2 regions of the Mesorhizobium montanum genome follow, and region 1 is predicted to be linked to the other one. Evidence: riboswitches for the same ligand, from Rfam matches in the RefSeq annotation. Region 1 holds a riboswitch; the other holds the start of a gene.
The links. Region 1 has a riboswitch for S-adenosylmethionine ahead of RFM68_RS16950 (O-succinylhomoserine sulfhydrylase). Riboswitches for the same ligand answer to the same signal wherever they lie in the genome.
Positions count from the first base shown of each region.

Region 1 (4,207 bases):
TGCTCGACGCCGATCGGCTCGCGGCCGGACGGTTTTTGGGCCGAGGTCGAATGCGCCTTCCTCAACACGCTGCAGGCGCGCTGGCAGTATACCGGCGAAGCGCTTGGCCTCGGCTTCGCCCAAGGCAAGAGCATGCTGTGGAACAAGCCGATGCTCGATGCCAATGGCGGTATTCAAGCTTTAGGCGCCGAGATCGCCGAGGACGCGGCCGCCACCAAGCTGGTCAACAGCCTGGGCCTGCGCGTCAATCTCGTCGCCTCGCCCTTCGAGCAGCCGCTCGGCCAGCGCACGCTCGCCGAGATCTGGTCGCGCCAGACGCGCTGGGCGCGGCTGCGCCGGGTCACTTTCCCGCTGTTCTTCGCGCCGGAGATCCTGACGGGCGCCGCGATGCCGCTGCTGCTGGCGCTCATTGCCGCGGCAAGCGCCGGAATCAGCCTGCCCACAACGGCTTTGTGCGTGCTGGCAATCGCCTATCTGCCGGAATGCCTGCTGGCCTCGGTCAAGGGCTGGTATCTGTCGCCGCGCAGCATCACCGCGATGATCGTGCGCGACGCGATGCTGCCCGCGATCTGGGCGCGCGGCTGGTTCGGCGGCGCCGTCGAATGGCGCGGCAATGCCATGACCATCCGCACCAAGGCGATGACCGAACTGAAAGAGCTCGCCTAAAGTTCTGTTGTCGCGGCGCCGCCGCGTCAGGTCCTATTGGGCCGCTTTTAGCGCCTGTTCCAGGTCCTCCAGCAGATCGTCGGTATCCTCCAGACCGACGGAGAGCCTGAGCGTACCGGGTCCAATGCCGAGTTCGGCGCGCGCCTCGTCGCTCAGGTTCTTGTGCGTCGTCGTCGCCGGATGAGTGATCAGGCTCTTGGCGTCGCCGAGATTGTTGGAGATCAGCACGATATCGAGCGCGTTCTGCAAGGCGAAGGCCGCCTGCTTGCCGCCCTTGACGTCGAGGCAGATCAGCGTCGAGCCGCCCGACATCTGCTTTTTCACGATATCCGCCTGCGGGTGGTCGGCCCGGCCCGGATAGATGAGGCGGGCGATCTCCGATCGGCCGGCCAGGAAGTCCGCGATCTTGCCGGCGCTCTCGGTCTGCTGGCGCACGCGCAGCGGCAGCGTCTCCAGGCCTTTCAGCAGCGTCCAGGCATTGAAGGGCGACAGGCTCGGTCCGGTGTGGCGGAAATAGTCGTGCAGGTTCTCGTCGATCCACTTCTTATCGGACAAGATGACGCCGCCGAGGCAGCGGCCCTGGCCATCTATATGCTTGGTCGCCGAATAGACGACGATATGGGCGCCGAGCTGCAAGGGCTTCTGCTGCAAGGGCGTGGCAAAGACATTGTCGACGATCAGCCTGGCGCCGATGGAATTGGCTAAAGCGGCAACCGCGGCGATATCCACCACTTCCAGCGTCGGATTGGTCGGGCTTTCCAGGAAGAACAGCTTGGTGTTCGGCCTTATCGCCTTTTCCCAATTGGCGATGTCGGTGCCGTCGACCAGCGTGGCCTCGATGCCGTAGCGCGGCGCCAGCGTCTCGACCACCCAGCGACATGAACCGAACAGCGCGCGCGCCGCCACGATATGGTCGCCGGCCTTGGCACTGCACAGCAATGCGGCGGAGACAGCCGCCATGCCGGAAGCGGTGGCGCGGGCGTCCTCGGCCTCTTCGAGCGCGCACATGCGCTTTTCGAACATATCGACGGTCGGGTTGGCGTAGCGCGAATAGATGAAGCCCGGCTCTTCGCCCTTGAAACGGGCCTCCGCAGCCTGCGCCGTCTCATAGACATAGCCCTGCGTCAGGTACATCGCCTCGGAGGTTTCACCGAAGCCGGAACGCAGGGTTCCGCCATGCACGAGTGCGGTCTGAGGCTTCCAGTTGCGCTTCTTTGTCATTGCTCTACTTCCAGACACAAAAAAACCGGCCGCGAAAGTCGCAACCGGTCCATACGGCCTTGCGGCCGGACGGTCCTTTAGCGACTTGTTTAACGTGGCTGCAAGCCGACCGGCCAAATCACCACGGGATAACGACCCTTTAGACCCGCGCCGCGCTTGCGTCAATTGCCGGCTTCATTAAGAGGTTTGTACCAGCAGAGCGGAGTAAGACTTTGCGGCAGACAGGCATTCTTCCCGACCAGGATATTTCCGCGCTGTTCCAGTCCGGTGCGCTGAAGTCGCCGCGCGCGCTGGACACCAACCAGATCCAACCGGCCAGCCTTGACTTGAGGCTCGGCGACACGGCGTTTCGCGTGCGCGCCTCCTTCCTGCCCGGACCCGACCATCTGGTCGCCGACAAGCTCGAGCGGCTGAAGCTGCACGAGATCGACCTCACCGAGGGCTCGGTGCTGGAAACGGGCTGCGTCTACATCGTGCCGTTGCTCGAAAGCCTGGCATTGCCGGCCGAGGTTTCAGCCTCGGCCAATCCGAAGAGCTCGACCGGACGGCTGGACATTTTCACGCGCGTCATGACCGATCGTGGCCACGAGTTCGACAAGATCGCCGCCGGCTATCACGGGCCGCTCTATCTCGAAGTCAGCCCGCGCACTTTCCCGATCGTCATGCGCGCCGGTTCGCGGCTGTCGCAGATTCGTTTCCGCACCGGCAATGCGGTGCTGTCGGAAAGCGAGCTGCGTGACCTTCACCGCGCCGAGATGCTTGTCGCCACCGAGCCGCCCAATATTTCCGGCGGCGGCATCGCGCTTTCCATCGACCTCGACGGCGACAAGGACGGCCTGGTCGGCTATCGCGGCAAGCACCACACCGGCCTGGTCGACGTCGACAAGCGCGCCGCCCAGGATGTCGTCGATTTCTGGGAGCCGCTCTACAAGAGCGGCGCCGGCGAGCTGGTCCTTGATCCCGACGAATTCTACATCCTGGTCTCGCGCGAGGCGGTGCACGTGCCGCCGCTCTACGCCGCCGAGATGACGCCGTTCGATCCTTTGGTCGGCGAATTCCGCGTCCACTATGCCGGCTTCTTCGACCCGGGCTTCGGCCATTCCGCCGCCGGCGGCAGCGGCAGCCGGGCGGTGCTTGAAGTGCGCAGCCACGAGGTGCCGTTCATCCTCGACCACGGCCAGATCGTCGGCCGTCTTATCTACGAGCACATGCTGAAGCGGCCGCAGGCGCTTTACGGCACCGATCTGGGATCGAACTACCAGGCGCAAGGGCTCAAGCTCTCCAAGCATTTCCGCGCCGCACGGTGAGGTCTGATCTGCCAATCTCCCCCCTCGTGGGGGAGATGCCCGGCAGGGCAGAGGGGGGCGCGAAGGATTTTGGCCGTTGTGTCTGAAATAGATGAAGACTTCCGAAATTCGAGCTTGAGGGAGTTGAGAGGTCGGCGGGACAGCGCCCCCCTCTGGCCTGCCGGCCATCTCCCCCACAAGTGGGGAGATCGCCCTTCCCTATAGCGCCTTCACCGCCACCTTCACCGGCTTTTCGATCTCCAGCGGGTTGCGCAGCGGCAGGCCGAAATCCTGCGCCTCGATCTCGAAAGTATCGCCGGCCTCGGTCCTGATGCCGTCGGCGAAGGACAATGTCGCGGTGCCGAACATATGCACGTGCACGTCGCCCGGCTGGCGGAACGCCGAATATTTGAAATGGTGATGCTCGAGATTGGCGATGGTGTGCGACATGTTTGCTTCGCCTGAGAGAAATGGCTTTTCCCACAAAAGCTTGCCGTCGCGCCAGATGCGCGATGCGCCGCGGATGTCGGCGGGCAGGTCGCCGATCAGGATCTCGGGGCCGAACGAGGCGTTGCGCAGCTTGGAATGGGCAAGGAACAGATAGTTCACCCGCTCCGTGACGTGATCCGAGAACTCGTTGGACAGCGTGAAGCCGACCCGGAACGGCGCGCCGTCATCACCGATCACATAGATGCCGGCGATCTCCGGCTCCTCGCCGCCATCCTGCGCGAAGGCCGGCGACATCAACGGCGCGCCGGGCGCCACCGCCATCGTGCCGTTGCCCTTGTAGAACCATTCCGGCTGCACGCCGACCTGGCCCTTGGCCGGCTTGCCGCCTTCTAGACCCATGCGGAACATCTTCATGGAATCGGTGAGTTGCTCCTCGCCGTCATTGAGCTTCCTGTGCATGGAATCGCGCGTTGCCGCGGAGCCGAGATGCGTGAGGCCGGTGCCGGTGAGATGCAGATGCGCCGGATCGGGATGATTGATCGGCGAAACCAGCCTGCCCCTCTTATAGGCGGCATCGAGATCGA
Region 1 covers NZ_JAVIJF010000011.1:193,438-197,644, forward strand. Annotated here, with positions in the region: gene RFM68_RS16945 (ceramide glucosyltransferase) at 1-666, shown strand, start outside; gene RFM68_RS16950 (O-succinylhomoserine sulfhydrylase) at 700-1,887, opposite strand; SAM riboswitch at 1,945-2,022, opposite strand; gene RFM68_RS16955 (2'-deoxycytidine 5'-triphosphate deaminase) at 2,100-3,194, shown strand; gene araD1 (AraD1 family protein) at 3,393-4,207, opposite strand, start outside.

Region 2 (4,207 bases), on a different contig from region 1:
ACAAGGCTACTGATGTGCCTGGCTGAAGGAGGCGGGAGGATGCGGACGATTCGTGGCGATCTGCTGCAGTTTGCGCTCGAAGGAGAATTCGATGCGATCGTGCATGGCTGCAATTGCCAATGCCAGATGGGCAAAGGCATTGCTCTCGCGATCAAGCAGAAATTTCCTGAGGCCTACGCTGCCGATCTCGCAACCGCCAAAGGCGACAGCTCAAAGTTGGGAACCATATCAGTCGCAGAGATTCGGCGAGAGGATAGGGCTTTCCATGTCGTCAACGGCTATACCCAGTTTCACTGGCGTGGCCCAGGCGTGAAAGCCGACTACGAGGCCATCCGCAAAGTGATGAAGGCGGTTAGAACTGGATTTTCCGGCCAGCGCATCGGCTATCCAAGAATAGGCGCTGGCCTGGCTGGAGGGGACTGGTCAGTCATCGCCTCGATCATTGATCAGGAACTAGCCGGCGAGAACCATGCGCTCGTCGAGTACGCTTCGTAAGGCTTAGGCCCTCTTCAACAAAAACACCGCCTGCTGGCCGAAGAAATTCCAGAACCACCAGGGCATCGACAGGCCAATCTTCTGGCCGTTGGCGTCGAGCGCGGTCGCCTTCTCGACGGTCGCGCCGAGCTCGTCGCACAGGTTGACGAAGTCGCGGATGGTGCAGAAGTGGATGTTGGGCGTGTCGTACCAGGAATAGGGAAGGTCCTTGGTGACCGGCATCCTGCCCTTGACCAGCAAGGAAAAGCGCACGCGCCAATGACCGAAATTGGGGAAGGAGACGATGGCGCGGTTGCCGATCCTGAGCAGCTGATCGAGCACGACCTTCGGGTTGCGCGTCGCTTGCAGGGTCTGCGACAGGACGACAAAGTCGAAACCCTTGTCGGCGTAGAATTCAAGATCGGTGTCGGCGTCGCCCTGGATAACCGAAAGGCCGCGCGCCACGCATTCGTTGACGCCGCGCTGCGACAGTTCCAGGCCGCGGCCGTCGACCTGCTTGGTCTCCTGCAAAAGCTCCAGAAGCACGCCGTCGCCCGAGCCGACGTCGAGCACGCGCGAATTGGCCGGTATGAGATCGGTGACGACCTCGAGGTCGACACGCTGGGCGCGATTGACGCTCATGGCTTCGCCTCCTGCCTGGCCCATGATCCCGGTCCGACAAATCTGCAACTTTTTGCGTTCGCTGACCTTCGGTTCGGGGTCATGCGCCGAGGCCTCTCGCGCGTGCGGCGGAGGCGATGAAGCCGTTGATGGCCGCGAACAGTTCCGGCTCGTCGAGCAGGAAGGCGTCGTGGCCGCGATCGGTCGCGATCTCGACGAAGGAGACGGAAGCGCCCGCCGCGTTCAAGGCGTGCACGATCGAGCGGCTCTCCTCGGTCGGAAACAGCCAATCGCTGGTGAAGGAAACGAGACAGAAACGCGTCTTGGTGCCGGCGAAAGCATCGGCCAATCGTCCGCCGTGATCGGCGGCAAGGTCGAAATAGTCCATCGCGCGGGTCAGATAGAGGTATGAGTTCGCGTCGAAGCGGTCGACGAAGGTCATGCCCTGATGGCGCAGATAGCTTTCGATCTGGAAATCGGCATCGAAGCCGAAGGTCAGCGCCTCGCGGTCCTGCAGATTGCGGCCGAACTTGCGGTGGAGCGCGGCTTCCGAAAGATAGGTGATGTGGGCGGCCATGCGCGCGACGGCCAGCCCTTTTTCCGGACGTCTGCCGAAATCGAGATATTTGCCGCCATGCCATTCCGGATCGGCCATGACGGCCTGCCGCCCAACCTCGTGGAAGGCGATGTTCTGCGAGGAATGGCGGGCGCCGGTAGCGATCGGCAGAACGCAGAACACGCGCTCCGAATGACTGGCCGCCCATTCCAGCACCTGCATGCCGCCCATCGAGCCGCCAAGCACGCAAAACAGCTTTTCGATGCCGAAATGGTCGACCAGCATCGCCTGCGCGCGCACCATGTCGCGGATGGTGATGATCGGCAGGTCGAGCCCGTAAGGCTTGCCGGTCGCCGGATTGGTCGAGGCCGGGCCGGTCGAGCCGAGGCAGCCGCCGACGACGTTGGAGCAGATGACGAAGAAGCGGTTGGTGTCGATGATCTTGCCGGGGCCGATGAGCACCTCCCACCAGCCCGGCTTGCCGGTCACGGGATTGGCGTTGGCGACGTGCTGGTCGCCGGTCAGCGCGTGGCAGACGAGGATGGCGTTGGAGCGCGCGTCGTTCAGCGTGCCGTAGGTCTGGTAGGCGATCTGGAAAGGCGCAAGCAAGGTGCCGGCGTCGAGCTTCAGCGGCTTGTCGGGGCCGAACTGCAGCACCGGGCTCGACGGATGGTCGGCCTCGTCCTTGGTTCTTGCAGCGCGCTGAGCGGCCATGGCAGTCCTCATCCTGTCCCGCATCGGTCTCGTCCCGGTGCGGTGTCCGGCCGGCCGCGGACAACAAAAAACCGGCTTGCCGTCGCAAAGCCGGTTACAGGTTGCAAACGGCCCTTTAGCGAGTTGTTTAACGTGGCTGCAAGCCGACCGGCCAAATCACCACGGAAGTCTGGCAGTTCTTCTAGGGCCAGCGCCGCTGTTCGTCAACGGGTAGCCTTCTTGCGGGTGGACGCGGGTGCGCCGGCACTCGACATTCCGGGCCATGGCCTGTATTTCCGCTGCGGCCTTGAAGGCCTTTCGACGGATTTGTGACATGAAGCAGGATCAGCCCCGTCCGACGCCCCGCGCGGGCATCATGGACATCGAGGCCTATGTGCCGGGAAAAAGCACCGCACCGGCCGGCGTGACGAAAGTCTACAAACTGTCGTCGAACGAAAATCCGCTCGGACCCTCGCCGAAGGCAATCGAGGCCGCGCGCGAAGTGGCGGCAAAGCTGGATGTTTATCCGGATGGCTCCGCCCGCCGGCTGCGCGAGGCGATCGCCGAGGTGCATGGGCTCAACCCGGCAAACATCATCTGCTCCAACGGCTCCGACGAGATACTGGGGCTCCTGGCGCAGACTTATCTCGCGCCGGGCGACGAGGCCGTGTTCACCGAGCACGCCTTCATGGTCTACAAGATCTACATCCAGGCGGCCGGCGCCAAGCCTGTGGCGGTCAAGGAAACCGACGAGCGCGCCGACATCGACGCGATCCTCGCCGCGGTCACGCCGGCGACGCGGATCGTGTTCCTCGCCAATCCCAACAATCCGACCGGCACCTATGTGCCCTTCCAGGAAGTGCGCCGGCTGCATGCGGCCCTGCCGAAGAACGTGCTTCTGGTGCTCGACGCGGCCTATGCCGAATATGTGCGGCGCAACGACTATGAAGCCGGCATCGAGCTGGCGGGCAGTTCCGAAAACGTGGTGATGACCCGCACCTTCTCCAAGCTCGGCCTTGGCGGCGCGCGCGTCGGCTGGATGTATGGGCCGGCGCATATCGTCGACGCGATCAACCGCGTGCGCGGCCCCTTCAACGTCAATGCGACCGCGATCGAGGCCGGCATCGCCGCGATCCGCGACCGCGCCCATATCGAGCGCAGCGTTGCGCATAACGAGCGCTGGCTGGCCTGGCTCAGCACGGAGCTGACTGGGCTCGGCCTGCGCGTCACGCCCAGCGTCGGCAATTTCGTGCTGATTCACTTCCCCGACGCCAAAAAGCACTCGGCGGCGGCCGCGGAGGATTACCTCAGCCAGCGCGGCTATATCCTGCGCCGCGTCGCTGGCTACGGCTTTCCCAATGCGCTGCGCATGAGCATCGGCACAGAAGAGGCCAATCGCGGCGTCATCGATGCGCTGACGAGTTTCCTGAAAAGCTAAGCACCATGGCATCACCGATGTTCGAGAAAATTGCGCTGGTCGGCATCGGCCTGATCGGCTCGTCGCTTGCCCGAGTGATCCGCCGCGAGGGCCTGGCGCGCCATATTGCCATTGCGACGCGCAGCGCATCGACGCTCAAGCGCGCCGAGGCGCTCGGCCTCGGCGATACCTACAGCACCGATGCCAGCGACGCCGTGCGCGGCGCCGACCTCGTCATCGTCTCGGTGCCGGTAGGCTCGTCCGGCGAGGTCGCGGCCGAGATCGCGCCGGCGCTGAAGAAGGGCGCCATCCTCACCGATGTCGGCTCGACCAAAGCCTCGGTGATCGCGCAGATGCAACCGCATGTGCCGAAGGGCGTGCACTTCATCCCCGGACATCCGCTGGCGGGCACGGAGAAATCCGGTCCTGACGCCGGCTTCGCCGAT
Region 2 covers NZ_JAVIJF010000001.1:267,551-271,757, reverse strand. Annotated here, with positions in the region: gene RFM68_RS01285 (DUF1330 domain-containing protein) at 1-26, shown strand, start outside; gene RFM68_RS01280 (macro domain-containing protein) at 40-495, shown strand; gene metW (methionine biosynthesis protein MetW) at 499-1,116, opposite strand; gene metX (homoserine O-acetyltransferase MetX) at 1,196-2,365, opposite strand; SAM riboswitch at 2,461-2,538, opposite strand; gene hisC (histidinol-phosphate transaminase) at 2,670-3,782, shown strand; gene RFM68_RS01260 (prephenate/arogenate dehydrogenase family protein) at 3,788-4,207, shown strand, end outside.
Region 2: another riboswitch for S-adenosylmethionine. It lies ahead of metX (homoserine O-acetyltransferase MetX); the one in region 1 lies ahead of RFM68_RS16950 (O-succinylhomoserine sulfhydrylase).